DNA from 3 places in the Paenibacillus haidiansis genome. Region 1 is predicted to be linked to each of the others. Evidence: riboswitches for the same ligand, from Rfam matches in the RefSeq annotation. Region 1 holds a riboswitch; each other region holds the start of a gene.
The links. A riboswitch is a leader RNA that binds a small molecule or an ion and turns the genes downstream of it on or off. The one in region 1 is predicted to bind thiamine pyrophosphate.

Region 1 (10,347 bases):
TATCGTTCAGCACGGGAAGGCTGCGCCGGCGCTCGTGGAACGCGAGGCTGATTCCCCGGACTTCCAGCGCGGCGGTTGAAGAAGCGGCAGCGGATGACAAAGAGGAAGGGGATAATTCCGTATGCATGATTATGCTTCTCCTTTCTGCTTGTCGCGGTCCTGCGGGGCGTAGCGGACGAGCCATTTTTCCAGCAGAGCGATGAGCGCGAACATCGCCAGGCTGAGCGCGACGATGATGGCGATCGCGACGAAAATTTTGTCCGTACGGAAGGACGATTTCTGCAGCATCATATAGTAGCCGATCCCTTTATCCGCTCCGACCCATTCGGCGATAACCGCGCCCATGACGCTGTACGTGGCGGCGATTTTCACGCCGGAGAGAATGGACGGCAAGGCGTGCGGCACCTCCAGCTTGCGGAAGATTTGCCCCTTGGACGCCCCGGCCATCCGCATGTAATCGAACATGACGCGGTCCGTGCGGGCAAGCCCGTCCATTGCCGCCACCGCCACCGGGAAGAAGCAGACCAGCGTAATGACGATGATCTTGGGCAGAATGCCGAACCCGAACCAGATCATCAGCAGGGGAGCCAGCGCGATCGTAGGCACGTTTTGGCTGAGAATGAGCAAAGGATAGAGCGATGATTTCAGAAACGGCACATAATGCAGGGAGAAAGCGACCGCAAGGCCTACCGCCGTGCCGATGGCAAAGCCGAGCAGGATAAGCCGGAGCGTAGCCAGCGTATGCTCCCACAGGCCGGCGGCGCCGGCCGCCGCTTCCTTCGCGATATCGGCAGGGCTCGGAAGGATCCATTTGTCGATGTCGAACAGCAGGGTTGCCGCCTGCCAGATAATCAGAAACAAGATGACCGCCACGAGGGGCGGCCATATGCTGTTCCATAGGCGGGTCAGCTTCATGGACGGTATTTCTCGGTCAGCTTGTCCATGCTGACACCTTTCGGATTATAGGAGATTTTGATCTGCGAGATGATTCCGGTGCTGCCGAATTCCATCACCGCTTCATTCATTTCCTTGACGATCGCGAGCAGTTCTTCCAGGTCGCCTTCCATCGTCGTTTCCAGCGGGTTCACCTGATATTTGACCCCGGAAGCCTGGATCACTTCGATCGCCCGGTCGACATAAGGAATCACGTCCTCGCCGTTCGGGGTTTTCGGTATAATTTGAATGCTAAGAAGTGCGTTTGGCATCGTCATTCATCCTTTCGATAGATATCTACTTAACGAATCATTCGGGCAAAAATTCATTCGTAAACGCGCTGTCGGTATCCAGCGGCTTCTCGATCAAGTTCCGCTCGTACATCCAGTCGGAGTAATTCTGCCATACTTCGCGTTTCTGCTCGCCCCAGCGGGCGGCATCGTCGCGGTATTTCGGGCTGAGCCATTTCTGGCTGGCCACGACGAGGTCCTTGTCGAGATCGGGGACCGCCTTAAGCAGGATGTCCGCCGCTTCCTCCGGATGGTCGATCGCATATTCATACCCTTTGGAGGTTGCCCGCATGAAGGCTTTCACCAGCTCGGGATCGCTTGCGGCCGTTTTCTCGTTCGTGACGATCACCGGCGTATAATAGTCCAGTTTCTCCGAATAATCTTTGACATATTGCATGTCCAGCGGCTCGCCGCGCAGCTCGGCCTCGATGCCCGTCCAGGCGTAGAAGATCCAGGCGAAGTCGATGTCCCGCTTCACCGCCGTGAAATAATCGGCCTCGCCCATGTTGACGAACTTCACTTTATCGACATCGGCGCCGGCACCATCCATAATCGACTTCAGGATCGCTTCCTCCACAGGCGAGCCCCAGCCGCCGTAAGCTTTGCCTTCATAATCTTTGGGCGTCTTAATTCCGCGGTCCACAGGGGCGGCAAAGCCGGAGGTGTTATGCTGGATGACGGCCGCGATCGAGACGAGCGGGACGCCCTGGGTCCGGCCCTGGGTCACGCCTTCCTGATAGCTCACGCCGAAGGGGACTTCTCCGGAGGCGACCATGGCGTCGGCACCGCCGGAACCCGGCAGCATAATCTCCACGTTGAGGCCCTCCGCCTCGTAAAACCCTTGATCCTTGGCCACGTAAAGGCCGGTGTGATTCGTGTTGGGGCTCCAGTCGAGCACAACTTTCACATCGCGCAATGGCGCGGATTGCCCGCTGCCGGAAGACGAAGTATCGCCCGTTTCCGGCTTGGCGCCGCCGTTTTGACCGCAGGCGGCGAGGGCGGCCAGCAGCAGGACGGCGAGAAGCGCGGTCAGCGCTCGTTTGGCTTGCTTTTTCACAGAAATTCTCTCCTTAATGCGGCGCGGGTGCGCCTGACAATTTCCGCAGTTGTCCGTTCTTGGTGCTCCTGAAAATTCTGAAGTTTTTTGCGAGCGCCCCAGGGCATCCGGAAACAAAAAAAGCGCCCCGGATCGGGGCGCGTAGGTTCATGGCGAATAAAAAAAGTCCATGTCAAGCATTCTACCTACGCTGGCATTACCCAGATCAGGTTAAAGGGTCAGTATCTTGAGGGACACAATCTCAGCCGGCCGATTCCAGCTCCCCTGAACTATAAACTGCGGATTACAATTGCCATTATAGCCCCGAGCCCGAAATCTGTCCAGCCAAACGAGGGCGGGTTTGCGTTTTATTTTCCGGAAGAGTATAATATATACAGTTAATGATTGGAAGAAGGAATATTCACGTATTGAAAAGAGGGTCATTATTACATTGAAACTTTTTTCAATATGTGATTTTTTTTTGCAAAAATGGAGCATGTTAATCTTAAGACAGGAGGTAATCATGAACTACCGCAAAAAGACGATTGAAGAAATTCCCGAGGAGAACACACCGATTTGGTCCTGCGTCAACGAGGTTTGCAACGGATGGATGAGGGATAACTTTTCGTTCGATTACAATCCGGTATGTCCGCTGTGTTCCTCTGAAATGGTTAAGGGGATGAAGATGCTTCCGCAGCTTATCAACAACAACCCGATGAAGGCGGATCAATAACTTGCAGGCGCCGGATCGCCCTGCGGATGAATATGAAAACGAAGCCGAAGCTGCTCCTTTTGGGGCGGCTTTTTCGCATTGAAAGAGCCATTGCCGACAGTCAACGGAACGGTGAATAGATTAAATTTTAATTATCATGGCAAAAAGGATTGCATCACTTTATAAAATCTACTATCTTGGAATTATTATGAACAACTTAGAATTTGCCGCCGACAGGCATTCCCATAGGCCAAGGCCTTTCAAGACGGGCTCCCATATTCTTGATATCCCGTCCAACCGCAATCAGAGGAGATTCGCCCTCCTGCTTGCGATAATCATCACCGTGGTTTCGCTGGCAGCCCTTCCCTTCGGAACGAAAATCCTTCCATCCTTCGGGCCTTTTTTGCCGATTTTTATCTCATGGTTCATTTTCGCCGATCTGTTGACCGCTTTTATCCTGTTTAATCAATATCGCGCTTCCGGGGTCCCGTCCCTGCTGGTCATGTCCTGCACTTATTTGTTTACGGGACTGATCACGGCGCTGCATATTTTAACCTTTCCGGGCGTGTTTTCGGAACAAGGGATGCTTGGCGCGAATCAACAGACCTCGGCCTGGCTTTGGGTATTTTGGCACAGCGGTTATCCTGCGGGAATAATATTCTATTTGATTGCAGCCGCCCGTTTTCCGCAGGCCCTGGTATCCAAGAGCAAAATATCCGCTTTGGCGGCGGTGGGATTGTCTTCGACTTTTCTGCTCGTCTTCTGCCTGTTCAAGCTGGCTACGGCGGAGCATAAGCTCCTTCCCGAAATGATCGATCTGAATGATTACCGGAACGCGGTCACTTGGGGTACCGGCCTCGCGGTGGCCGTCATAAATATGACGGCGCTGCTGATGATGGCGGTCCGTTTTCGGGGGAGAGACGTCCTGCATTTGTGGATTTCGATCGCGCTGGTCGCGCTGATGTTCGATATCGTGCTGACCTTGTTTGCGGGAGCGCGCTACAGCCTGGGCTGGTATTTGGCCAGGATCAATTCGGTCATTGCGGCTTCCGTCATGCTTTGCTCCGTCGTTAATGAAGTAAGCCGGCTATTTATCAAACTGGCCGATCAGCATCAGCAGCTGCTGGATTCGGGGAATAAGCTGCGGATCGCCAACGAGGAGCTTCTGCGTTTGTCGAGTCTGGACGGGCTGACGGAAATCCCGAACCGCAGGCGATTCGATGAAATCATCGGCTGGGAATTAGTCGTGCCGGAGGCAAGACGGACGCCGCTGTCGCTATTAATCCTGGATGTGGATTGCTTTAAAGCCTACAACGATCACTACGGACATTTGGGCGGGGATCATGTGCTGAAGACGGTGGCCAAAACGATTGTGGAGGAAATCAGGCCATACTTCGGGTTCGCCGCCAGATACGGGGGAGAGGAATTCGCCGTACTGCTGTCCGGGCTTGACGCCCGGGGTACATACGAGGTAGCGGAAAAAATCAGATCGGCCGTGGAAAATCTTGAGATCGCCCATGCCGGTTCCAAGGCCCTTCAATGGGTTACGGTCAGCGTGGGCGGGTACGCCGTTCCGCCGCTGCGGGAAATCGCCGAAGACGATTTGATCGCAATGGCGGACGAGTGTCTGTACGAAGCCAAGAACGGAGGACGCAACCGCAGCATAGTCAAAGGCTGGATCTTAGAGGATGCCGGAGAGCCAATCGTTATTCATCAGGGGGGCCGGTAACTCCGGTGATTGCGCGGTATTCTTTCAGCATAAACAATCTCCAGCGCAAAATCATGCCGTAGGCGAGCAGGAAAAAGACCGAGCCCGTCTGCAGCACGGAAATATACTGTTCCACAACCCCGTGCAGCGCCAATCTTAATATCAGCAGTCCGATTAAAATATAGGCGAAGCCGGGGGAACGCTTGGCAAATACCTCGCCGTCCGTCACTTCGAAATGCGTTGTCCGGATCAGGGGGTAGGAGAACAGCAGCCAGCCCACCGCAAAGGCGATCAGGGCCCAGGATATCGGGATGCGCATTTCCGGGGCGGCGAACATGGCAAAGCCTGTAGTCATGCCGAGCGGCGGAATGATGATTTTTTTGACGGTTACGGGCTTGCGGCTGGCTCTCAGCCGGATGAAGATCATCGACCCCGCGATCAGCGCGGCGCCGCCCGTAACGGCGATTTGGATATATAAAGGGTTAATATTCATAACCGATTCCTTTCGTGTTAAATAATCGCTTAGGCGAGAACATTATACCACAACGAAGCAATGCAAAAAATCAACCGCCCCCTGTTCACCCGAATTCGATTATGTTTCAATTAAGTCAGTGGAGGGGAAAAACATGAATAGCGAATTTACGATCGCCATCCATTGCATGCTGTTCCTTTACGCCCGGGGCGAAAAAAAGGCCAACAGCGACGAGATCGCCTGCAGTGTGTCGACCCATCCCGCGCGGGTCCGTAAAGTCCTCGGCTGTCTTGGCAAACGGGGCTTTGTGGCCACGAAAGAGGGGGCGAGGGGCGGTTACCAGTTAAATATTCCGCCGGAAAGCATCACGCTGGGGGAGCTGTACCGCATTTTCGCCCGCGGGTCGCTGCAGCCGGGCTGGTGTTCGGGAAGCGAGCAGTCGCCGTGTGCGGTCTCTTCCAATATCCATTCCGTGATGGAGCATGTTTTCGCCGGCGCAGAGCGGCGGCTTGAGACTTATTTCGATGAAATTACACTGTCCGATGTTCATCGTCTGTTGATGAAATACGATTGCGATAAGCAAGGATCCGGTAATGAGCCGACTTTTGACTCGCGGTGGGCGAGCCGGGCGATCGAACAGGCGATGAGGCAAGGAAAGGAGCGGCCAGAGAATGATTAATCGGATAAATGAAATCCTCTTTTATGTAGGCGCGTACGCCTTCGAGGAGGAGCCGGGAATCCGGCTTTGCGGTTTGAATCCGCAAAATGGGGAACTCCGCTTGATTCATGGCACGGCCGGAATCAAGAATCCGTCCTTTGTGATCCTGAACGCGGACGCTTCCCGGCTGTACGCCGTCAGCGAGCAGGAGCGGGGCGCCGTTGCCGGTTATGAGGTCGATCCCGGAGACGGCCGGCTGACCCCGCTGAATTCCGCGCCGACGGAGGGCGCGGACCCTTGCCACCTGGCCCTGTCCCCGGATGGCGGACTTTTGGCGGCCAACTATTCGAGCGGTCATATTAACCGTTTCGCGCTCGACGAGCGGGGAGCGATCGGCGGGATGACCGCTCTGGTGCAGCATGTCGGCCAAGGGTTCCGCCAGGACCGCCAGGAAGCGGCGCACGCACACAGCATCGTCCCGGATATGGACGGAAGCCGCGTTTACGTGTCCGATCTCGGCCTCGACCAGATCATGTCCTACCGCGTCGAGGACGGCAAGCTGACGACGCTGGGCGAAGTCAAGCTGCCGCCCGGAGCGGGGCCGCGGCATTTCGTCTTTCATCCGGACGGGGCGCATGCCTACGGCATCAACGAGCTGAACAACACCGTTACCGTGTATGCGTACAATCCGGTACAGGGAAATTTGGAGATTGTTCAGCAGGCGGCGACGCTGCCCGCGGACTTCGCCGGCGAGAATTATCCGGCTGATCTTCATCTCTCTGCGGACGGCCGGTATTTGTATGGCTCGAACCGGGGGCATAACAGCATCGTCCGGTTTGCCGTCGGGCAGGGCACGGGAATGCTTCGCGACCCCGAATGGACCGGGACCGGAGGCAATTGGCCGCGCAATTTCGCCGTCCTGGAGGACTATGTGATCGTGGCCAATCAATACAGCGACAATGTCGTCGTACTCCGCAGGGACGGCGGTACGGGAAGCCTGACCGAAACGGGGCGGTCGCTTGCGGTCAAGCAGCCGTCCTGCATCGAACCGGTCCGCCGGGCAAACTAAACAATAGCGCAAGTGCCGAGGTTGAATGGGTTTATTTCGCCTCGGACCTTGCGCTTTTTTGTTTAGGGACATGGATGACCGTTAGTTGAGGGAACGTCGCGATTATGGATTTTTAACGGACATGCATGGCCTTTAAAGGTTCGAATTCTCGTAGGAAGCATATTTCTTGGGCTCTAACGGACATAGGTGACCGTTGGGTGATGGGGAAATTGGTATAGTGGCGGCTAACGGTCATAAATGACCGTCACAAAGCTTGTCTATCATGATCCGCAATCGGAACCAAATCCAACCTGTTGAATAGGAATTGGGCCGGTTTGCACGGCGGTAACCATGCGGAAGCCGTTCCTCCCGTTCCTCCCGCGCTTTATGTACAAAACGGCGGAAAAAGCGGGAATGGACAAGGCTTTTTTAATGTCGGATTTTTCTCGAAAATAATCGCAAAAAAAGGTTTGACATCCAAACCCTAGGCGGATAAAATATCATCATAACATACTAAACAGGTAGGAATAATTTAAAATGGTTCTCGCCGTACGGACGGAGGAACGCTCTACTTGCCAAGGCAGACACGGGTAGCGGCTCGGTCTGACCGACCGGTACGGGGCGTTTCTCCGTTTTTTTCAGCAGAGCGGTTGGAAAATGTCCTGCCGGGAATGGTCAATTCAATGATGAGGACGGGGAGTGAAACGATGAACAGGAAGTTTAAAAAAGGGGTTCTAATCGGTTTGGCTGTGGCCATGACGGCCGTTCTGGCGGCCTGCGGCTCAAACGGCGATACGACCGACAGCGCCGCGGCAAACGGCGGAAAGAAAGAGAGCGTCGAACTGCTGAATGTATCCTACGATCCGACACGGGAATTATACGAGAAATATAACGAAGCGTTTGCGGCTTACTGGGAGAAGGAAAAGGGACAAAAGGTTACGATCAAACAATCTCACGGCGGCTCCGGCAAACAAAGCCGGGCGGTCATCGACGGTCTGGAAGCGGACGTGGTCACGCTCGCTTTAGGATATGACATCGATGCCATTCAGGAAACCGGATTGATCAACGAAGGCTGGCAGGAGAAATACGACCTGAACAGTTCTCCGTACACCTCGACGATCGTTTTCTTGGTCCGGAAGGGCAACCCGAAAGGAATCCAAGACTGGAACGACTTGATCAAGGACGGGGTAGAAGTAATCACGCCGAATCCGCAAACATCCGGCGGCGCCCGCTGGAATTATCTCGCGGCCTGGGCGTACGCCTTGCATCAAAATAATAACGACGAGGCGAAAGCCCAGGAGTTTGTGAAGGAGCTCTTCCAACATGTGCCCGTTCTGGACAGCGGGGCGCGCGGGGCGACGACGACCTTCGTCGAGCGTGGGCTTGGCGATGTGCTGCTGGCCTGGGAGAACGAGGCTTGGCTGTCCGTGAAGGAGCTTGGTCCGGACAAATTCGATATCGTCTATCCGTCGGAAAGCATTCTGGCCGAGCCGCCGGTCGCCGTCGTGGATAAGAACGTCGACAAACGCGGTACGCGGGAAGTCGCGGAAGCTTACCTGCAATACTTGTACTCCGAAGAAGGCCAGACGATCGCGGCCGAGAACTACTACCGCCCGACGCTGGACAGCGTGAAGGAGAAGTTCGCCGATCAATTCCCGGACATCAAGCTGTACACGATCGATGAAGTGTTCGGGGGCTGGGCCGAAGCGCAGCCGAAGCATTTCAACGACGGCGGGATTTTCAACCAAATTTATACGCCTTAATACCGACCGTAACAAACGGAGGTGCGTTTTCCGGAGGCGGAAGAGAACTGCTTCCGCCCCCGCCAGGCGCGACCGTGAAAGGATGAAGGTTCATGCAAACTGGCGCCACAAAGCGCGGGGTGCTGCCCGGGTTCGGGCTCACCATGGGGTATAGTGTGCTTTATCTAAGCCTGGTGGTGCTGATCCCGTTATCGGCGCTGCTGCTCAACTCTACGGGACTGACCTGGGAGAAATTTTGGGATGTGGCCACCGATCCGCGGGTACTGGCTTCTTACAGAGTCAGCCTCCTGACGGCGGCGGTCGCGGGGCTCATCGATATGGTGCTGGGACTGCTGCTTGCCTGGGTTCTGGTCCGATACGATTTTCCGGGGAAAAGATTGTTCGACGCCATGATCGACTTGCCGTTTGCGCTGCCGACGGCGGTCGCGGGGGTATCGCTGACCGCGATATACTCCCAGAACGGCTGGATCGGCTCACTGTTCGAGCCGCTGGGCATCCGCCTCGCTTTTTCCCCGATCGGCATTACGCTGGCCCTCATGTTTATAGGAATACCATTCGTCGTCCGGACGGTACAGCCGGTATTGCAGGATCTCGACGCGGAAGTGGAGGAAGCGGCGGCTACGCTGGGCGCGAGCCGGCTTCGCACCTTCCGCTCCGTGGTTCTGCCGGAGCTGCTGCCGCCGCTGTTGACGGGCTTCGCGCTCGCTTTCTCGCGCGGCATCGGAGAGTACGGGTCGGTCGTGTTCATTTCCGGCAATATGCCGATGAAGACCGAGATCGCCCCGCTCCTGATCATGTCGAAGCTGGAGCAGTTCGATTACGCCGGTGCGACGGCGGTCGCCTTGCTGCTGCTGCTGATTTCGTTCGTACTGATGCTGCTCATTAACACGCTGCAACGCAGGGTTCGCAAAACGGCGCGTTAATGCTGAAGGAGCGTTTCGTCACTAGTCACTATGAATGGTATTCCGAATAAAGAGGAGGGAGCATATGGCCGGTTCCGTACCTATGGCTTCTACAAAAACTCAGGCATCAAGACACCGGACGACGCGGTCGTCCGGGGCGATGAAATGGATTTTGATCGGCGCGGCCGTACTGGTGCTGCTGTGGCTGATCGTACTGCCGCTTGCCGTCGTATTGATCGAGTCGCTGAAGAAGGGCTTGGGCGTGTATATCGACGCGATTCGTGATCCCGACGCCTTGTCCGCCCTGCGGCTCACCCTGCTGGTTGCGGCGATCACGGTTCCGCTGAATACGATTTTCGGCGTCGCGGCGGCTTGGGCGATCACCAAGTTCAAATTCCGCGGCAAACAAATATTGGTGACGCTGATCGATCTGCCCTTCGCCGTATCGCCGGTGATCGGCGGGCTGATCTACGTGCTCGTGTACGGCGCTCACGGCTGGTTCGGGCCCTGGCTCGCCGAGCACGATCTTAAAGTGATCTTTGCGCTGCCGGGAATTATCCTGGCGACGCTGTTCGTGACTTTTCCTTTCGTGGCCAGGGAGCTGATTCCCTTGATGGAGGATCAGGGCCAGCAGGAGGAAGAAGCGGCGGTTACGCTGGGAGCGCGGGGTTTTCGGATTTTCTGGAAGGTCACGCTGCCGAATATCAAATGGGGGTTGTTGTACGGCATTATTTTGTGCAACGCGAGAGCGATGGGAGAGTTCGGAGCCGTCTCGGTCGTATCCGGGCATATCCGCGGGGAAACGAACACCCTGCCGCTGCATGT
Region 2 (10,347 bases), on a different contig from region 1:
CCCGGTCCCGCTGAAGCTCCTGCCGCCGGCGGTAAGCCCAATGATTCGTCGGCCCCTGCCCGCGGCCAAGCCCGAGACCTTCCTCGATCGCCGCCTGAATAAATTCGCGCGCCAGTGAAATGGCGTCCTGTACCGCCATTCCCCGCGCCAAACCCGCGGTCAAGGCGGCGGAATAGGTGCAGCCCGTACCGTGCGTATGTACGGTGTTGATCCGCCGGCCCGCCAGCTCGGTAAAACCGCTGCCGTCATAGACCAAATCGACGACCACCTCCGTCGCTTCGGTCCCGGCGGCGCTTCCGCCGTCGTAACTCCCCCCGCCGGGGCTCGCGTCATGCCCTCCCTTGATCACGACCAGCTTCGGTCCCATCGCGCCGATGATCCTCGCCGCTTCCCGGCGGTCCCGCATCGAGCGGATGCTCATCCCGGCGAGCACCTCCGCCTCGGGGATATTCGGGGTAATGATCAAGGCCAAGGGAAGCAGCTCCTGCTTCAAGGCGAGCACCGCTTCCCGCCGCAGCAGCTCCGCGCCGCCTTTGGCGATCATCACCGGGTCGACGACGACCCGCTCCCAGCCGAAGCTGCGGATCTCGGCGGCGACGGCACGGATCACGCCGGCGTCAAACAGCATCCCCGTCTTCAGGGCATCGACGCCGAGATCTTCGCCCACCGCCCGGATTTGCTCCGCCGCGGCTTCCGGCGGCAGCGGATATACGCCGCCGACCCCGAACGTGTTCTGCACTGTGACGGCCGTAATGGCCGACATGCCGAACACGCCCAGCTCCTGAAACGTTTTGAGGTCGGCCTGGATGCCCGCTCCGCCGCCGCTGTCCGAGCCGGCGACCGTCAGCGCCTTGGGAATGCGGCGGCCGCTCATCGCGGAGTCCCCGTACCTGTGCCCATTCCGGCTTTGGCACCGGAGCCCGCGGCTTCCCGGACGGCGGCGTAGCCCTTCAGCGAATGCGGATGCAGCTTCGCGAGCTCATCCAGGAAGGCGGTCTGGAAGCTGCCCGGCCCGAAGGCGGCCGTCCGCTCGGCGGCGCGGGCGGCCGCCGCGCCGTAAAAGGCCAGCCCGGCCGTACCGGCCAGCAGCGTGTCCCGCTCGACCGCCGCGAACGCGCCCAGCACGCTCGTCAGCAGGCAGCCGGTGCCGGTCACCTGGGTCAACAGCGCGTCCCCGCCACTGATGATCCGGCACCGTTCGCCGTCCGCGATCGCGTCCTCGCGGCCGGTGATCGCGACGACCGTGCCCAGCTCCCGCGCGGCCCGCATCGCCAGCGGGGCGTTGCCGCCGCTCTCGCTGTCCCCGACGTCCACCCCCTTGATCTCGCGGGCTTCGCCGACGAGATTGGCGATCTCGGCCGCGTTGCCCCTCAGCAGCGAGACGTTCACCTCGCGCATGATCCGCAGCGCGGACTCCGTGCGGAACCGGGTCGCGCCCGCTCCGACCGGGTCGAGCAGCACCGGCACGCCGTGTGCGTTCGCCGACCGTCCGGCGATAATCATCGCCTCGACGAGCTCGGCGGTCAGCGTGCCGATGTTCAGCACCACCGCCCCCGCGACGGCGGCCATATCGGCGACCTCCTCCGGCGCGTATGCCATCACCGGCGACGCGCCAAGCGCATACAGGCCGTTGGCCGTGAAATTCGTGACCACCGAATTGGTCATATTGTGGACAAGCGGTCTGTTCTTTTGCACCTGTGTAAGCAGGCGGGATAATTCTTTTTCCAATAGGCTCATCAAAGTTCAACCTCTCTTCCATGATTTAGCGGTGTTCCCGTAAACGGTGACGGACTCACAAGGCCGCAGCCGCCGGTGAAACCGGCCATTCCTCCAACTTGTAGGCCATATCCCAGAATAAATACTCCAACTGGCAACTGTGCATAAAATGCTGCTTCATTCGCCCGCGTTCCGCTTCACCCGCCTCCTCAGCCCAGGCATCGAGCATGGCGCGGAATTTTGCGGTGGCGTCCCCGGCCTCGTGCCCGTAAAACAGGATCCACTCATGGAAGGGATGGGACGAATCCGGCCGCACCTCGTCAAGCAGCCTCCGGCCGATCTCCAAATATGTCCAGGGGCAAGGCAGCAGCGCCGCCATGATCTCGCCCAGCGTTCCTTCATGGGCCACCGTCAGCATGTGCCGGATATAGTGATGCGCGGACGGCGCCAAGGGATGGCCCCGCAGCAGTTCTTCATCCACTCCGGCGGCGGCGCAGAAGCAGCGGTGCGGCTGGACCTCCCGATGCAATATAAAGGCGATCTGTTCCTGAAACATCGCGATTTGCTCGCGCCGCGCGCTTTTCGAGATCGCGATCCCGTATACCCGCATGTATGCGTTCAGGTACTCGTAATCCTGTTTGACATAATGGATCAGCTGCCCGCCGCCGAGCTTTCCGGCCGCGATGCCCCGGACAAAGGGATGCTCATAAATAGCTTGAAACACATGATCCGTTTCGCGGCGAAGCTCCTCCGTAAAACTCATATCGTATCACCTCCTTTCACTTCCCGAACCGAAAATGATAGAGGACAGCCGACTCTTCTCCAAACGCAAAAAGGCCGCCCCCGGAAACGGGAGCGGCCTAACCCACGATCAATACGTACGAAACGTATCGGCAATTGTTTGGGCCGACTCCACTTTCCTACGCTAGTACGAACTAGATCAGGTTCAAAGGGTCCAAGATACGCTCTTGTCTCAGCCGCTTACGGCTCCCCTAGTGGATGTACCTATGCATTTGTCTATTACTGTACCTGGGTTTACCATATCTGTCAAACGTTTCGCAGCCTTACTTCCTTTCCACTTGCAGCAGCTGGACGTTTTTTTGCGTATACGTGTCCTTGATCTTCTCCTCGGAAATGACCTTCAGCTTGATCAAACCAGCGATTTTGACGGCATCCGGCCTGGAAAGCATGCGCCATAATTCCGGGTCGGGCAGCGCGGCAAACAGCTTGTTCTCATCGTATTCCCGGCGGTTTTGCTGGACGATCTTGACCTTATGGTCCGCGAGTTCGAGATGCTGAAGCTCGCGCTCCCGGCAGTAATCCAAAATGGTTTGACGCAGCTCCGCCAGTTCCTGCTCCAGTTCCTTCTGGCTTTGCTTCAATTGATAGTACCTCTCAACGGACCGCTGCACGATCTTGTCCATATGTATCACCCTCCTCTATATCCCATGGATATGTCGGAGCATGTTTTTTTAGGCCAACCCGGCGGCAATTAATCCCTTTCCCGGTATAAAGGCAAATGGATCGTAAACCGGGTTCCTTCCCGGTAAGCGCTCTTTAAAGCGATCGTTCCGCCCATCGCCTGCAGGGTTTGATAACAGAAGGCCAGACCGAGACCGGTGCCTCCCGTTTTGGTCGAGTAAAAGGCGGAGCCGAGCCGCCCGGCTTGCTCCTTCGTCATTCCGATCCCATTATCCTCGATGGTCAGCACGGCCTTATCCTGCTCCACCCGCAATTCCAGCGTGACGTGTCCGCCCGGCACGCCGGAACAGGCCTCGATGGCGTTTTTGATCAAATTGATGAATACCTGCTTGATTCGCTCGGGATTGGCCAAAATCGAAACGGGTTCATCGGGCATTTGCCCTTCCAGACCGACATTGTTCATGTTGGCGTAAGGGCGCATGACCTCCAGGGAGATCCGCAGCTGAAGCGACAAATCGATCGGGCCGACCGGTTCCTGCCGGTCGTTCGGCGGCTTTGAAACGGCAAGATATTCGGAGAGGATGCGCTCCGCCCGCTCCATTTCGCTTTCGCAAATGTCTATGTATCGCTGAACCTTATCCCGTTCCAGCCCGGACTCGCGGATCAGCTTCAAAAAGCCCTTCACCGCCGTAAGCGGGTTACGCACCTCGTGTACGAGGGACGCCGCCACTTGGCTGATCGTCTCCGTCTTTTCTTTCTGCCCGTAGGCGATGAACAGTTCCTTGTCCATGGCCGCTTTTTGGAATAAGGAAATCAGCAGCCAGCAACCGATTATATTTTGGACCGGAATGACAACCAGATGAAACATCGGATTCATGTCCAGAATTCGCGGGGTGAATAAGTACACGACGAGGAGGGTGATCACGGAAAAAAGCAGGCCCGCCGCTAAGATCACCGGCAGCTTCCGGACGCTCCGCCGATACAGCTTGCACAGCAGCAAGGAAACGGGAAAGAGGATGACCATCGTAAGCAGAGCTCCGCCTGTCCCGTCGCCGCCAAGATACAACCGGTACAGTACCATCAGCAAAAAAAGAATGAAACCTTGCTCCAGCCCTCCGAACAGTAAGCCGAAAAAGAGAATGACGTTGCGGGTATCGTACAAATAGCCGCTTACCGCGCTGGCGCTGAAAGTCATCGAAAGGAATAGACTGGCCATGCCGGAAATGAGCACGAACTTCCGCGAATAATTTTGCGGCTTGTCCCGGTATAAGACGTTAAACAACAAAAAGGGCATCAGGGCAAAGAACAATTGCAACACGATTTCTTTAAGAGCCGCCATTCACCGTCACCTTTCTGGAAATACCGGTTTCTTATAGCAATTCTAATCTATATTTGCCATTTTGCAATCCGTAAGATTTCCTTCCTCGGTGAAGCGAACCCGCAACGCGGGCTGAAGCAAATTTATCGATGTCCTATCCTCCGTATTCCCCGACCGATTCCTCCAAAGCCTGAATATAAACCTCCGCCAGCCTGGAAAGCACGGCATTTTTGTGGCAGATCCAGCCGACGTTAATCGTTTCCTCGCAATCCAAAGGGACAGGGATGATCTCATTCCCGTTCAGATCGGAAGTGAGCACACCGGTGGAGATCGTATATCCGTTGAGTCCGATCAGCAGATTAAACAGCGTGGCCCGGTCGTTGACCCGGATGCTTTTCGGATGCGACAGTGTGCTGAGAATTTCCTCGGAAAAATGAAACGAATTGTACTCCCCTTGGTCAAAAGACAGATAAGGGTATTCCCGCAGCTGGTCGATCGTCACGATCGCCTGCTGGGCCAGCGGGTTTTGGATGCTGATGAATATATGCGGCTTCGCCACAAACAAGCTGTTGAACTGAAGGCCGCCTTCTTTTAGCAGCTTTTTGATAACCTTGGCGTTGAAATCGTTCAAATAAAGAATGCCGATTTCACTGCGCCGGGATTTCACGTCTTCGATAATTTCATACGTTTTCGTTTCGCGCAGTGCGAGTTCGTACTCCTCTTGGCCGTACTCCCGCACCAGACTTACAAAAGCGTTTACGGCAAAAGCATAATGCTGGGTGGATACCGAAAAATGCTGCGGCGTCAGCTTCCCGCCAAGATAACGGTTTTCCAGCAATTCCGCCTGCTCCGCCACCTGACGGGCATAGCCCAGAAACTCCGCTCCCTCGTTCGTCAGCGAAATGCCTTTGTTGGTCCGCTCAAAAATCGTGATCCGCAGTTCTTCCTCCAGATCCCGGATTGCGTTGGAGAGACTCGGCTGGGAAATAAACAGCCGTTTGGCCGCTTCATTCATCGAGCCGCGGCTCGCGACCTCTATTACATATTTAAGCTGCTGCAAGGTCATGGATTATGCCTCCCCGCTATGAATTCTATCTTCTTATTTTAAGATGATTCCGGACTTGTGCAACCTTTTGGAATCATTTTCGTCGATAGAGATGAGAACAATGACAACTTTGGAGGATAATCTAATGAAAAAAATGAACAAAGCGATCGCGGCCGCGTCCTTGCTGGCCATGGCCGCCATCCCGACCGCCGCATTTGCCCAAAATTTGAATGTTACCCCGCTGCCGGCCGCTTCTTCCGACACCGCCCTGGTTCAGGATCAGGTAAAAGTCGTGCCCGGTACACTGGGACTAATCACCGACTTCGTCAATGACCAGTCCGGCAAATTCATCACGGTTACCGGCCGCGGACTTGCCCCGGCCGATCAAAGCGAAATCATTCTGTCGATTACGAAGGATACGAAAATCGTTGACGCCAAAGGCAATAAAGTCGCACTGCAAACGATTATCGACGAAAAAAAGGCGGTCAAGGCTTTCTATGGCCCTAACATTACGAAAAGCCTGCCCGCCCGCGGCACCGCGCTGACCCTGGTTGTTCAGGATACGAGCTTTACCGCGGTTGACGGCACTGTGTCCGAGGTGAGAGATAACGGCATCTTCGTCAAAGGAACGAATGTGTACTCCGGCTTTGAGGACAGCATCGTGCTGCATTTTGCCGATACGACCAAGCTAGTGGACCGGAACGGCCAGAGTGTCGCCGCTGCCGACATTCAAACCGGGGCGACGGTCCGCGCCTTCTACGGCCCGGCCGTGATGATGAGCTTCCCGGCCCAGGCGACGGCAAGCTACGTGATCGTAGACACGGAAAACGCCGTGGCGCCGAACGAGGAAGCGCCGGGGACGAACGGCGTGATCGCGAAGCTGTCGGATAACCTGATTACGGTGATCGGCAACCCGCTGGAACAAGGCGGAATGAACTACATCCATCTGACGGTTGACGACAAAACCGAAATCGTCGATGAAAGCGGCGCCGCATTGACCAAGGACGCGCTGAAATCCGATGCACGGATCAAGGCTTATTATCCCGAAATGATGACCATGATTTATCCGCCCCGGTCCCATGCCGACAAGATCGTGGTGCTGAAGGAAGAGCTTCCTAAAATCGAAGGCACCGTACAAGCCTCCGATCTCGCTTCGGACGGAAAGGTGTACATCAATGTCGGCTCCGATGCTTCAACCGATAATGACGTTATTTTGAACATCTCCGACGAAACGGTCATTATCCCGTCGCTGGGACAGGATACGGCCTTGCAGCCCGGCATGAAAATCGTGGCCTACCATTCGCCGATCATGACCCGTTCGCTGCCGGGCATGACGCATGCGGAATTTATCATCGCCTCCGACATCGTGGCGGATGACCCCACTCCCGTAACGATTGAAAAAGTACAGCCGGCATTGTAAATGTTAAAACCCTCGGGCACCGCCGAACCAGCGGGCCCGGGGGTTTTGTTTTTCCGTTCCCACTCAACCCTGAAGTTTCAGGTTCAGCCGGTCGAACAGCCGGGCCAAGTCGATCTCCGTAATCCGCCCGGGGTCATGCCAATGCTTGCCGCAGCCGGAGTAATTCAGCAGTACGCATTGGGGAACATAACCCATGCGTTTCGCCAGGTAACCCCCGGAGATCAAATTGAGAACGCAGGCCACGCCAATGATCCCGATCTTTCCGGGTTCGACCGGTTGCTTGCCGAAAGCCGTCGAGGCATGGGGAATGAGCAGTACCCGGAAGCCGTGATTTAGGCCAAGATCCGTAACCGTTTTGACCCGGCAGCTCTTGCTGCAGCGTTGGCACACATAACCGTCGTCGGCCGGGACGGCTCTGCAGCCCGCTTCCCCTTTTTCCCGCATACAGACGGGAAGAAGCACCTTTTTGACTTTCGTCCGTAAAAAGTCTTCCCGGAACGCCCGGTTCATCATTTCCGCGCCTACCATATTCAAGTGGTACTCCACCCGGCCGCGAGTACAGAAGATCACGTTTTCCTTCCAGCGCAGACTCCTGCTGCGCCGTACGATATACGGCTCCACATTCGCCGTATATCGCCCCAAAACCCGCAGGCTTTCCGTATCAAACCACTCGGCGAGGGCGATGGCCCGCTGGAGGCTGCGCACGGCTTCTTGGCGGGATTTCCCCTTGAAAAAGGTCAGCCACTCCTCCAGCCTTCGGCATTCCTGCGCAAACTCGTCCGTCGCCCGTAGCCAGCCGATCAGCGAAGCGAAGCGGCTTACGTCCGCCTGCGGAACCGGGACCTTCCGGGGCCCGGGCGCGATAAGGGCGAGGGTGTTCAGCACCCCCTTCACCCTGTGGATGGCGGGCCCGATGCGTTTCCTTCGGCCCTTCCGGCCGTATACTTTGGACAGCATTCCTCCTCCGTATTTATGAAGGGCCCACGCCCGGCCGCCGTAGCGCCGCCACAACACGCCGATCATCAAAAATTCGAGACCGAGCACCAAGGGATCGCGGAACTCGCTTTGGCGAGCGGCGGCAAAGCGGCCGAATTGGCTCACCGCCTGCTCCCTCCGCAGCCTTTGAACGACGATGTCGGCGAACCGTTCGACATCCTCGTAGTACCGCTCGCTTCCGCCGCCGTCCCCTGCGGTTAGCAGATAGAGAGTTTCCTCGTCCCCTTTCGCTTCTATCATTTTTTTTGCTCTTACCGGTTCTTTCATTCCTTCGATTTTCCCGCTTCCTTCCATCCTCTTCACCCCCGCCGCCAACCCGTTTGATTTGATGCCATCATAGCATCTTGAGTTGGTGCTAATCAGTGATGATTTTTCAACGCGAAGCCCATTTTTTGGTTTTTCTCTGAACCAAGCGGACATCTGAGCCGCTAATCCGCAGAAAACAGGCAATTGGGGTGACTTACGGTCACAGTGAACGCTATTTCTCCAAAAGGAAGGCCAAACCAGGGGATTCGGGCTCTATAACGGCTCTCCGGTCCGCTAATCTTTGAAATCGGTAAACCACAAGGAAATAAAGGCACTCATGACCGCTACTCACCCGCATGAAAAAAGGCCCCGCCAATTGGCGAGGCCTGCGTATACATCGTTATAAAGTTTGCGCTGCGTTCGTTTGAAACAAATCCCCCGCATCCCGCAGCGGGACGGAGTGGTCTCCTTTGATGAAATACTCGTAAGCGCCGAACCGGCTCAGCGCCTCCTCATCGGGCAGCCATACCCACTCGTCGATCTCCGACTGGCAGCGGTGGGCCCGGAAGGCCGCGAGCTTGGCTTCCAGATGGGCGGACACGTCGATTTTGGCGATATCGCCGCGGGTATAGCCGAACCGTTCCGGGTTCTCCATCGTATTGCCGAACGAAATAAAGAACAGGGAGCCTTTGCAGCCGGATCGGCGAAAGGCCTCCGTCGTCAACTTCCCGATCGCGCAATGGTCGGGATGCCCGCCGAGCTTCTCATGGAACGTCAGCACGACGTCGGGCTGCGTTTCGGCGATCAGCGCCTCGATTCGCGCGGTCAAATGCGCTTCATCGATAAATTCGACCGTTTTGTCGCGAATATTGAGGAAATGCAGCCGCGAAATGCCGAGGCAATCGCAAGCTTCCCGCAGCTCCCGCTCGCGGGCCGCGGCGATCGTCTCGCGGTTCAGATACGGCGGATTGCCCATGCGCCGCCCCATCTCTCCCCGCGTGGCGCTCACCAGCGTGATTTCCGTCCCTTCCGCGGCATATTTGGCCAGCGTGCCGCCGCAAATAAACGTTTCGTCATCGGGATGCGCAAATACTGCAAGCAGCTTGCGCCCCCCGACGGTTCGCTCTTGAATTATACTGTTCATTCCGGAAACGGCTCCTTTCCCAAATGGAGGGCGACATCCATGCGTCCCCGATCGTCAAATCCGGCCAACAGCAGCCGTCCCGCTTCATCAACCTCGTAATGGGTGAGCGCCTCCATTCTGAGCCAGCCTTGCCCGTCAAACCGCAGCGCCGCCCGGTACGGACCGTCCCCTTCCCCGGCGATATGGACTTCCGTCGGCAGCACTTTGAAATTCCGCACAAAGACGTACGATGTCGCCTCACTGTGAACATAGGCGGGTTCCCCGACAAATTTGCGGAGCTCCGCCTCGACTTGCGTTTTGTCGATTTTCATCATCACGTTCATTATTCCTTCTTCCGAGGTACTTTTACTTTATTATATATCCGGCAACTGCCAATCGATTTCCTTCAATCCGGACGAGCTCAAAAAGCTGTTCGTCCGCGAGAACGGCTTGCTGCCGAAAAAGCCCCGATGCGCCGAAAACGGGCTGGGATGCGGAGTCTTGATCAGCAGGTGATGCTTGTTCGTAAGCAGCTCGGCTTTTTTCTGGGCATGGCTGCCCCACAGCAAAAATACGATCGGCTCTTCCTTTTGGTTCAGCGTCTCGATCACCCGGTCCGTAAAATGCTCCCAGCCCAGGTCCTTATGGGAATTCGGCGAGCCCGCCCGGACGGTCAGTACCGTGTTCAACAGCAGTACGCCCTGCTTGGCCCAAGGAACCAGGTATCCGTTGTTCGGGATTCGGCAGCCGAGATCGTCATGCAGCTCCTTGAAAATATTTTGCAGGGAAGGCGGCGCCTTCACCCCCGGTTTGACCGAAAAGCTTAGGCCATGTGCCTGACCTTTCCCGTGATAAGGGTCTTGTCCCAATATAACTACCCTAGTTTCGGTGTACGAAGTGTAATGCAGCGCATTAAAAATATCGTACATATCGGGATAAATTTCTCTCGTCTTGTATTCCTCCGCCAGAAATTTGCGCAGCTTCACATAATAAGGCTGCTCGAACTCCTGCTCCAAATATGCGGCCCAATCGTTGGATAGGATTGCCATCTTGTATTATCA
Region 3 (10,347 bases), on a different contig from region 1:
GACCGTTTCCGGCGGTTCATCAGAACCTTCCCTCCCCAACTACAGGAGTGAGTTTGAATCTGAAGCCGAGTCAAGCGTTGGCGAGAACCGGGTTAAAAACGATTATGTGGTCTTCAACGGCGAAACGATTATGAGTAACGGTTGGGTAAATGAAACCACGCCTCTCCCTCGTACTATCCCTTCGCCCGCGACGATGGGCCGCAATGTCTTATATGGGCACGATTACAAGATCAGCAGCACCAAAGTGAATAAGAAGGATACTGCGACCACCGGCAAGATCTATTACTCGCTAATCCCCGGAAACATTAACGGCGGAAGCGACAAGAACTTTAATGTGAACGGGTTGAATACCGTTACTGTCCATACCCCGACGGTGATCTATGCGGATGCTTCCGACGATCGAGAGCATAATCAAAAAACCGAGCCTGATTATAACCGACGGGCATTGATCCTTGACAGGTCCTTTCAGATTTTCATGCCAACGTCCGGCCAGCATCGCAATATTTTAGGTTACGGGGATCGGGACTATGCCAAATATATTAAAGAAAAACAGGTTCGCTTTCCATTCGATGTGTACACCGAAGACAAGGAAACCTATTATTTTGCGAATACCTGGATAACGATCCCGGTGCATGAAGAAGAAACGACGTTTTACTTGCCTGTGTGGGTGGATGAAGGATACTATGATGTGGAGTTTCGGACATTTGCGGAAAATGCGCCTTCCGGCGCTACGAATCAAACTCATGCGAACACGAATCTTTCTCATCATATCGCCTATGACACCGTTCCGGTCGATGTCATCGGACGGGTATACGATTTTCGGGTGACGGATATCGCCGATTACAACTGGGAGACGGTTTTCCGCACTGTGACCGGGTCGGCGGAACCTACCGGAGCGTCCTACTGGACGGGACTAAACGGCATCGACGGCAGGCCTCGGGGGAATTCGCCCTTATTTACGCTGCCGATCCGTCCCGGGAGCCATCCCTTGTACAAAAACGCCGTGCTCAAGACCGGCTACCATTTCAAGTTCGACCTGAAGACCAAAGGCAATATGTTCGGGCCGGGGGACTCGATCCGGATCACGCCGTCGTTTTATTTTGTAAGCGCCAAGGACGGTTCGCGGACAAAAGTCGATTTATACTACCAGGCGGGGAACCGCAGCTATGTCAAAATCGGCTCCTCGCGGGACGAGGTAAAGCGTTATGTCATCTTGAACGACCGGCTGCGGAACGTTCCTTTGGAGGAACTGACCGATACCGCGCTGTATAAATACGATCACGATTACACTTTCGATCAGGTGGCGGGGATCGGACGGACTCAGTTCGTCCGGACTTATGTACAAAAAATGACCCGGCAAAAAACGCCGGTGGGCAGCTTAAGCCTGATGGAGTTAAACGCGCGCATCCGTACCCTAATCGGTCCGAAGTACGATATTCCTAGCGGGGTTAACACTGCAAGGGCCAACGCTGCGGTACAAAAATGGTACGGGGAGTACAGCCTTCCCGCCGATTTGTACGCGGTGAAGGCGGGCAGCAATGTGGCCGAATACGGCCGCACGCATAACGGGTTGTCCGACAAATCGGATATATTTTTGAAGGATGGATTTATCGTCGTCAATTTCAACATTGAAACGATTCGTAACGGAAATACGGGTAGTCCTTATTTGCAGTACATTGAAGCGCCGCTCGTAAACCAGTGGGTTGACATGGAGGGATATGCCCGTCAGGTCACGGATCCGTATGGCCGGAAATTGTCCTTGATGGACGGGGATGTCGTATTTTATGAAGCGGACCGTTCCAGCCGGGACGATTTCCGACCGATGGTGACTCACTAAACGATTATCTTTTTTCTAATTTATACTTGCCTATTTGGTAAGAACTAGGTATATTTAATTCAATCGCATATGGGGATACGGGGGCTTGAGCGAATCAGGCTGAGATGGCAGCATACTCCGCTGCGGACCGTGAATCTGAACTGGATAATGCCAGCGTAGAGAATCTTTCGTCCGGAATTTGCCTGATTTTTTCATGCATGCTTCCCGTGGACCTAGTAACCGGCTGACCTTGTTCAGCCGGTTTTTTGTTGCGTCCCCAAAATAGTTGTCAAAAGGAGAGAGGCGTTATGGAGCAATCTACCAATCAACCGAAGCAAGCAAAAGGATTAAATGATCGAAGAAGAGGGCTGAAACTAAGCGATTTGCTGGTAACCGTGCTGGTATCCATCGTGCTCGGCGTAATTTATCATTTCTGGAGTTCCGTCTATAATCTGTTCTCCCCGCTCTTTCCCCAAGCGGATGAACTCGTCTACGGGATGTGGTTCATTGCCCCGACGCTCGTGTTTCTGCTGATCCGCAAACCGGGGGTCGCCCTCATTGCCGAGGTGGCGGCGGCCCATGTGGAAATTTTGTTCGGGAGCGAGTGGGGGATCCAGCTCGTGCTATACAGCGTATTGCAAGGATTGGGCGCGGAACTGGTATTCGCTTTGTTCCGTTATCGCAAATTTTCCGGTTCGGTGGCCGCTTTGGCGGGAATCGGAGCCGCGGCCGGCTCCTTGATCCCGGATATTTATTACGGCTATGTGGCCGACTACGAATCCTGGCTGCTCATCGCGAAATACGTCATGCGCGCCGTCAGCTCCGCGCTCATTGCCGGCTATTTGGCCGCCGCGCTGGCGAAAGCGGTGGAAGCGACCGGGGTTACCCATTTGCTCCGTCCCGTCGCCGCCAAAGATTATGCGGCGCTGGACGATTGACCGATGGAAAGCTCAATTTATACCGGCGAAGCCGCGGCCGCGGTTCAAAATTTGCGGCTCAAATTTCCGGGCGAGTGCGATTTTATCTTCAAGGATTTTTCTTTTTCGGTAGAACGCGGGGAAAAGCTGTTATTGCTCGGGCCGAGCGGGTGCGGCAAATCGACGCTGCTGCAGGTACTGGCCGGCGTTATCCCTGGGGTTGTCGAGGTGCCGATGAAATGCTCGGGACAAATCATCCCCCCCTCCCGGGGCATTCTGTTTCAGGATCCGGATACCCAGTTTTGCATGCCTTATGTGGATGAGGAACTGGCTTTTGTCCTGGAAAACCGGAATGTTCCGCGGGAAGAGATGCTCCCCCGGATGCGTGAGGCACTCCGGCAGGTCGGCCTCGATTTTAATGAAATCCATGTTCTGATTGACTCCTTGTCCCAAGGGATGAAGCAGCGGCTGGCTTTGGCCTCCATTTTACTGTTGGACCCGGACGTTCTGCTGCTTGACGAGCCGTCCGCCCTGCTCGATCCGGAGGGACGGCGGCAAATATGGCAAGCGGTACGGCAGATCGCCGGTCAACGGACGCTAATCATCGTGGAGCACCGGATTGAAGAGCTGCTGGAATTGGGATTGGTCGACAGAGTTGCCCTGATCGGTCCGTCCGGACAACTGTTGGGCCAAGGAGCGCCCGCGGAGCTGTTTTCCCGTTGTCGCAAGGAGATTGAAGCTTACGGGATCTGGCATCCCGGGGTGTGGGAGGGACGGAATCGCCCGGAAATGACGGGAAGACGGACGGACGCCGCTCCGCTGATCGAACTGTCCGAATTTCAGGGCTTCCGACAAGGAAAGGAAGTGATCCGCGCGGAGCGGGCCGCGTTGTTTCCCGGGGATTTCGTCGCGGTCACCGGCCCGAACGGGGCGGGCAAAAGCTCGCTGCTGCTGAGCCTGATCGGGCTGCTGCCGTCCAAAGGGGAGTACACCTTGTGCGGACAAAGGATATCCGGAAGCGGCTCCCGAAAACGACGGGTGAGATTCGCGGCGGACCGCATCGGCTTCGTCTTTCAAAACCCCGAATTTCAGTTTGTGGAAAACGAGGTGATCAAAGAGATCGCTTTTTCTATGATCGAAGCCGGCGTACCGGCGGATGAGGCCTGCCGGCGGGCGGAAAAGGCGCTATACGAGTTTGGATTGGCTGGACTGGGGCAACGCCATCCCTATCAATTATCGCTTGGACAAAAGCGCAGGCTAAGCGTTGCGGGGGCGGCGGTAATGGATAAGCCCGTGCTGCTGCTTGACGAGCCGACATTCGGGCAGGATGCGGTAAACACCTTTGCGATTCTCCGCTTCTGCCAGGAACTGAGGCGCAAAGGAATCGCGATCATCATGGTGACGCATGAAGAGAAGATCGCCGAGACGGCGGCGACCCGTAGATGGGAAGTCCGCAATGGGGTATTGACCGATTACGGGACCGGTGAATACCATGCCGAACCATTAACCGGAGCGGTGATTCCCGAGGGCCGGCAAGAGGATGCGGAGCGGGTGACGGTATGAACTCCGTGTTAGCGCCTTCCGCCCGGACCTGGATGCACCGCGCCAATCCGGTGTGCAAACTGGTTTATGTCGTCCTGCTCTTTTTCGTCGGCTTATTTACGCACCGGATCGATTTTATGTTTTATCAGGCGGCGCTATTCACGCTGCTGTTGTTTTGGCTAAGCGGATACGCTTTATGGAAGGTGCTGTTGATCGTACTGTCTTTCGGACTGCTGTTTGTCTCTTCCTCGTCCACGATGATCCTGTTCGGCAAAGGGGATACGACCTGGTGGGAATGGGGCCTGATTTCGATTTCGGAAGAAAGCTTCTACCGCGGGCTGCATATCGGTTTCAAATCCGTTGCGTTTGCGGCGGAAGGCTTGCTGTTCGTCATGACGACCTCATCCGTCGCCCTGTTCTACGCGCTGATGCAGAAAGCCAAGCTTCCGCCCAAATTCGCGTACAGCTTTATGGCCTCCATTCGGCTGCTCCCGATGGTCTGGGAGGAGTATCAGATCCGCCGGAATGCGCTTAGTATCAGGGGAATGCGAAGGTTGAAAGGCCCGTTCGGATGGCTCTCGGCGATCAGGCTGTATGCCGTACCGCTGCTTTCGCAAAGCATCCGCCGCGCTCACCGGATAGCGGTTGCGATGGAAGCGAAGGCCTTTGATCTGAAAGGGAGGCGGACCTATTATTATCCATCGGTTTTTTCCCGGTTCGACGTTCTGATCGCTTTAATTATCATCGCTGCGGTGGCTTTGGCCGCGGTATTAAGCAGCCGCTTTCCGCTATTCGATATTTCGGATATTAGGTACCTTGCCAACTCTTAAGCTATATTTCCTTATCATCGTCATAAATAAAGCTGCCCTCTTTCTTTTCGGAAAGGGCAGCTTTTGTTCATTTTATAAGCTTAGGTGTTTGGGAGTAAACAAGTAAGCGGAGGCGGGATGATCGATTAAATGGCGGGCGAAGGCCATCGGCTGCTGGTAGGTATCCTTCCAGGTTTTTTCCATGCCTGCTTTCCGGAATCCATAACGCTGATCCCGCCCGTTGCATTCTATAAAGTAGGGATGACCGTTTGGCGTCAAACCGATATCCATGCCAAGGTCCCCCAGAAGCGGCAGATGGCATGACAGCCGTCTGGCAATGGTCAACGCCAGCCCTTTTACTTGGGAGATGACGGCGGGAACGAGCGCCGGGGGAAGTGCTTCGACCAGCAATTGGGGAGCGGGGTATGCGTCTGCTCCCTTGGCAAGATTAGAAATAAAGCTCCCCGGCGGAGCCGCCTTCGTAAACATTCCGGTAACCCCCCATATTCCGCCGGCCCCGCGTTGGACGGTCACGCGCAGATCAATGGGGCGCCCCTTGTATTCCGCCAGCGGAATACGCTCTTGGACCAGATACGGAACTTGCTTTAACAGGCGATAGAGCCAATTGGGCAGCTGAGAGCCCCGCAGTTTTATGGTATCGGGTTTCTTTTGGCCTTTAGCGGGGGATAACAGGAGTTCCCATTGGGTTTTGGTTTTTCTCAGCCTCATGACCCCGTGCCCGATCGAGCCGCGAATCGGTTTGAGGATCAGGTCGGAATGGCGGACCATCATGCGCTTTATGGACGAGGGGGTTGCAGCGTGCGTCTCGGGCAAGAAGCCGCGGAGGTACGGGTCGTTCCATAGCAGCCCATGAATCGCGTCTTTTCCGTAACGGTTGCTCACATTAAATATGCACGTGCCTTGCGATTGAAGCGCCTGGATTTTTCGGCGGGCGGCCGGCTCGCTGTATAATGCACGGTTATGGATTACAGGCGGGATCGGAATGACGGTCTTGACGTAGTCCCGCCCGTTAAATACATACGCAATGGTCTTATTTTGCTTCAAATCGATATCCCCGAGGCGAAGAAAGCAGGGGATCAATCCGTATCTCCGTGCGGCCTCCTCATAGTTGGCCAGCGACTCCTGACCGGTCTTGCTCCGGGGGATTCCCCTGTACATGCTGGAATTAAGCAAAATACCGACATGGTCCTGCCCCATAGGCGTCTTCCTCCTTCGATACGGCTTCCCTATCACTTTATGTTGTCCGGGGCGGAAAGCGTGGACGACTGTTCTGCGTCAGTAGCCTGTTTTATGGAAAATGCGGAGGGATTGCGGCCGGCTCCGGGCATCCGTCACCATTGTCGTGAACATTCCGTATATTTATAAAAGCAAATGGTGCGTTAGGAAACTCCGGGATCATAAAGGAGGAACCAAGCTTATGGAAGTCCCCAAGGTGGCGGTTGTTACCCCGGGTTCGTTCGTTATTCCTTCCGGGCGAAGCAGCTCGGTGGAACGGGTGGTGGAGAAAATGTCCCCGCTGGCCGCCAAGCAGTTGGATATTCGCATATACGGGCTTGCGGACATCCGCCTGCCCGCGGTCGGGTCGGTGGGCGGCATTCCTTGTTACCGCTTGCCCGGGGGGAAGCGGTATGTTCCCTCGATTTTGCGCCATCTTAGGGCATGGCGGCCGGATACGGTGGATGTCCATAACCGCCCGCTGCTCGCCTACCGCCTCAAAGCCCGGCTGCCTTTCGCCCGGGTCTTTCTTACCCTGCACTCCACCACATTTATCGCCTGTACGCCCCGCATGTCGGAAGCCCGGCTGTTTCGTATGCTCGATTCGGTGGACGGTTTGATCGTCAACAGCCTGTTTTTAAAGGAGGAGCTGCTCCGGAGATTTCCGGACTTGAAAACGAAAATAACAGTGAATCCGCTCGGGGTCAGCCTGGACGATTTCGTGCCGAGATGGACTCCGTACGGCGAGTCGCTGCGGCAGGCAAGGCTTAAGGATTTAGGGTGGGAGGACAGGAAGATCGTCCTGTTCATCGGCCGTCTTCTTCCTTCGAAGGGGGTGCACCATCTGCTAAGGGCGTGGGAAAAGATCATGCAGCGGGAACCCGCTGCGATGCTGCTTATTGTCGGGAGCGCCTTCTATGGAAACGACCGGGAGACACGTTACGCGAAAAGCCTGAAGAAAATGGCGAAGCCTTTCGGGGCACGGGTCGTATTTCTCCCGTTTGTTCCGTATCCCAAAGTGGCGGATTGGTATAACCTGGCCGATGTAGTTGTCGTTCCGTCCGGTGACGAGGAAGCGTTCGGGCTGGTCAATGTGGAGGCGATGGCCTCCGCCGTTCCCGTGATCGCCACAAAAGCGGGAGGGATCCCCGAGATCGTGAAGCACGGGGACTCGGGTTTTCTTTTGTCGGAAGACGAGCTTGGCCGGAATTTGGCGGCTCGGGTGCTGTATCTGCTGGAGCATGAAGAAGAGCGAAAAAGGATGGGGCAGGCCGGATTCGATATGGCCCGCGGCAAATTTCGCTGGCAGCATACCGCGGATAGATGGGTCAGCCTGATCAAAGAGGGCTGAGCCGACTGTAAAGCTATGAATTTCACAAAGTTTCGTATAGCGCGGAGCGTTGGCTGCCGCGCTATTTATTATGTCCGCGGAAGGAAACGGGGCTGTACGTTTGCCGTTGCAACCCCCCCAAAAGCGACATACACTGAGGTAGATGCTCAGTATATTCAGGAAACTTGGGAGGTGGCAGGCTTGATTCCTAAGAGCAAACCCGGCACCCGTTTCAATAGAAAGCGAACCGCTCCCAAAAAGGCGGTGAAGCGGATCAATAACCACCCGAGTCCTTTGGTTTCCATCATTATTCCAGCTATGAATGAAAGAATTTCGCTTCCGGCCGTGCTGCGCGAAGCCGGCCGGGTGCATCCGCGCAGCGAGACGATTGTGGTGGCGAACGGTTCGGCCGACGGTACGCCGAAGATCGCCGCCAGGCTGGGAGCGCGGGTGCTTTACGCCGCGGAGCCGCTTGGACATGATGTGGGCCGGCGCCTTGGGGCGCAAGCCGCGAAAGGCACAGTCCTGCTGTTTATCGATGCGGATATGGTTATCCCGGCCAAAGAGCTGAGACCTTTTGTGGAGGCGGTATGCAGCGGCGTCGATGTGGCGCTGAACGGCTACACCGGACCGGTAGGCAAGCAGGAAGCCCATCCGGTCGTCCTCGCCAAGCATGTGCTGAATGCCTGGCTGTCCCGTCCCGATCTGCAAGGAGCTTCGTTGACGGCGGTTCCGCATGCGCTCAGCCGCCGGGTGCTGGAGAATATCGGCCCCGGCGCCTTGGAAATTCCCCCGCTGGCGCAAACGATGGCGATAGTCCGGGGATGGAATATCCAGGCGGTTCATACGGTTCCCGTCGGCAAGATCAATCCGCCGCGGCGGAAAAAAGGCCGCAGCGATCCGCTGGCATCGCTCGTTGTCGGAGATCATTTGGAAGCCACTCAGTGGCTGATCGCGCAGCGGGGGGACCGCGGTGGCTACGAAGATCTGGGACGATTGCGCGATAAGGTAAGGTGATGAAATGAACCGCTTGAAATCACGGCGGCCGCAGGCGAGCATTCGCAGCCGCCGATACAAACGGGGGCGATTAATGGGCCGGAACCGGGTTATTTCCCATTCCCGGTTACTCCCGAAACGGGCCCCCGTAAACGAAGTTCAACCCCAAAACGTCGAACAGCCGAAGGATACTGGCGAATATGAGGCGGCAAAGGCGGGAAGCCACGCGGCCGCCGGCCTTCAAGCGCCGGAGCGCTCGCGAAGCCATATGCAGGAAACGTATCTCGTCTGGTTTCCGCCCGAATCGGCGCGGCAAGTCTCCGTCCCGGATGTGCTTGGCCGCTCGTACGCCTATAGCAGGGGCTACAACTCCGGTGCACTTCCTATAATCAATTTTATTCCGCTTCCGCTGAGTGGTGCCGCATCGGCCGTCGTTTCGGCGAGCAATGAGGAGCGGACCCTGCCGCAGGTTCTGTCCGAGCTGCTCAGGCTCCCCTTCCGGGAAATCATCGTGGTGCTGAATGGCTGCAGCGATCAAAGCTTTGACAAGGTTCCGAAGGACCGGCGGATCGTCAAGCTGAACTTTCCCGACAGGCTTGGCCATGATGTCGGCCGCGCGCTCGGAGCGAATGTCGCTACGGGGGACATCCTTCTTTTTACGGACGGAGATATACCGCTGCCGGCCGAAGAACTGGCCCCGTTTCTTCTCTCGGTCGATCACGGAGCCGATATGGTGCTGAACGACATCTCCCCGTTCCTCCCTCCGTTCTCCCGCCAGGACGAGGTGACGCGCTGCAAATCCTTTCTAAACCTGTCGTTAGGCCGGCCGGACTTGAAGGCCAGCTCTTTAACGGCGGTGCCGCATGCTTTGTCGAGGAAGGCGCTGACTGTGACCGGTATCCCGGCGTTAGCGGTTCCGCCGAAGGCTCAAGCGATCGCCTTGGCGCACGGCTTGAATGTATGCGCCCCCTATTCCGTTAATGTTCTGCGCGGGAATCGGATCCGCAGCGGAAATACCGGAACGGGAAACGCCGTAGCCAGACTTATTATCGGCGATCATATCGAAGCATTGGGTGAAGTGATGAAAACGGAGGGCCCGCGGCTCAAAACCACCAGACTGTCCCGGAGCGAGCTTGCGAAAGCGAGGAATGCCCCTTGAGCAATTTCGGTCTCACCAGCATCATCATTCCCACACATAACGGCCTCCATCTGCTGGCTTCCTGTGTTGAGGCGATCCGCCTCCATACGGATGTTCCTTACGAGATTATTGTCGTGGATAACGGCTCTACGGACGGAACGGATTCCTACTGCATCCGCGAGAAGCTGATTCTCGTCGCCCTGCCAGAAAACAGAGGATTTCCGGAAGCGTGCAACCGGGGGCTTGCGGTGGCGTCGGGCGATCAGGCGCTGCTGCTCAATAACGATGTGCAGGTGACGCCGCGCTGGCTTTCCAATTTGCTGATCGCGCTTTGGAGCGAAGCCGGGGTAGGAATGGTCGGTCCGGTTACCAATTATGCCAGCGGCGGGCAGCAAATCAATCTTCTTTACCGGGACGACGAAGATTTCGTATCGATCGCGGAGCGATTCAACCGTTCCAATCCGGTAAAATGGCAGGAAACCGAGCGCCTGATCGGTATGTGCCTGTTAATCAAAAGGGAAGTCATGACCCGGGTCGGTGTTCTGGACGAACGGTTCTCACCG

Region 2: linked by a shared signal. The riboswitch ahead of tenA (thiaminase II) and the one ahead of V3851_RS10785 (ABC transporter substrate-binding protein) in region 1 are both predicted to bind thiamine pyrophosphate.
Region 3: linked by a shared signal. The riboswitch ahead of V3851_RS18995 (ECF transporter S component) and the one ahead of V3851_RS10785 (ABC transporter substrate-binding protein) in region 1 are both predicted to bind thiamine pyrophosphate.

Annotation. Positions count from the first base shown of each region.
Region 1 is NZ_JAZHPZ010000004.1:244,719-255,065, reverse strand. Features, by position in the region: gene V3851_RS10800 (ABC transporter ATP-binding protein) at 1-127, opposite strand, end outside; gene V3851_RS10795 (ABC transporter permease) at 130-915, opposite strand; gene V3851_RS10790 (MTH1187 family thiamine-binding protein) at 912-1,205, opposite strand; gene V3851_RS10785 (ABC transporter substrate-binding protein) at 1,243-2,280, opposite strand; TPP riboswitch at 2,446-2,556, opposite strand; gene V3851_RS10780 (cold-shock protein) at 2,783-2,992, shown strand; gene V3851_RS10775 (sensor domain-containing diguanylate cyclase) at 3,180-4,700, shown strand; gene V3851_RS10770 (CcdC family protein) at 4,678-5,172, opposite strand; gene V3851_RS10765 (Rrf2 family transcriptional regulator) at 5,306-5,830, shown strand; gene V3851_RS10760 (lactonase family protein) at 5,823-6,878, shown strand; gene V3851_RS10755 (sulfate ABC transporter substrate-binding protein) at 7,565-8,620, shown strand; gene cysT (sulfate ABC transporter permease subunit CysT) at 8,713-9,543, shown strand; gene cysW (sulfate ABC transporter permease subunit CysW) at 9,626-10,347, shown strand, end outside.
Region 2 is NZ_JAZHPZ010000009.1:155,371-165,717, forward strand. Features, by position in the region: gene thiD (bifunctional hydroxymethylpyrimidine kinase/phosphomethylpyrimidine kinase) at 1-874, opposite strand, end outside; gene thiM (hydroxyethylthiazole kinase) at 871-1,737, opposite strand; gene tenA (thiaminase II) at 1,793-2,479, opposite strand; TPP riboswitch at 2,617-2,720, opposite strand; gene V3851_RS17850 (hypothetical protein) at 2,781-3,140, opposite strand; gene V3851_RS17855 (HAMP domain-containing sensor histidine kinase) at 3,209-4,477, opposite strand; gene V3851_RS17860 (LysR family transcriptional regulator) at 4,611-5,522, opposite strand; gene V3851_RS17865 (peptidase) at 5,647-6,921, shown strand; gene V3851_RS17870 (DUF116 domain-containing protein) at 6,985-8,211, opposite strand; gene V3851_RS17875 (PIG-L family deacetylase) at 8,564-9,307, opposite strand; gene V3851_RS17880 (DUF1806 family protein) at 9,304-9,630, opposite strand; gene V3851_RS17885 (uracil-DNA glycosylase) at 9,661-10,335, opposite strand.
Region 3 is NZ_JAZHPZ010000011.1:43,431-53,777, forward strand. Features, by position in the region: gene V3851_RS18990 (DUF5704 domain-containing protein) at 1-1,837, shown strand, start outside; TPP riboswitch at 1,905-2,016, shown strand; gene V3851_RS18995 (ECF transporter S component) at 2,125-2,754, shown strand; gene V3851_RS19000 (ABC transporter ATP-binding protein) at 2,758-4,296, shown strand; gene V3851_RS19005 (energy-coupling factor transporter transmembrane component T family protein) at 4,293-5,105, shown strand; gene V3851_RS19010 (YheC/YheD family endospore coat-associated protein) at 5,178-6,302, opposite strand; gene V3851_RS19015 (glycosyltransferase family 4 protein) at 6,523-7,671, shown strand; gene V3851_RS19020 (glycosyltransferase family 2 protein) at 7,843-8,667, shown strand; gene V3851_RS19025 (glycosyltransferase family 2 protein) at 8,672-9,805, shown strand; gene V3851_RS19030 (glycosyltransferase family 2 protein) at 9,802-10,347, shown strand, end outside.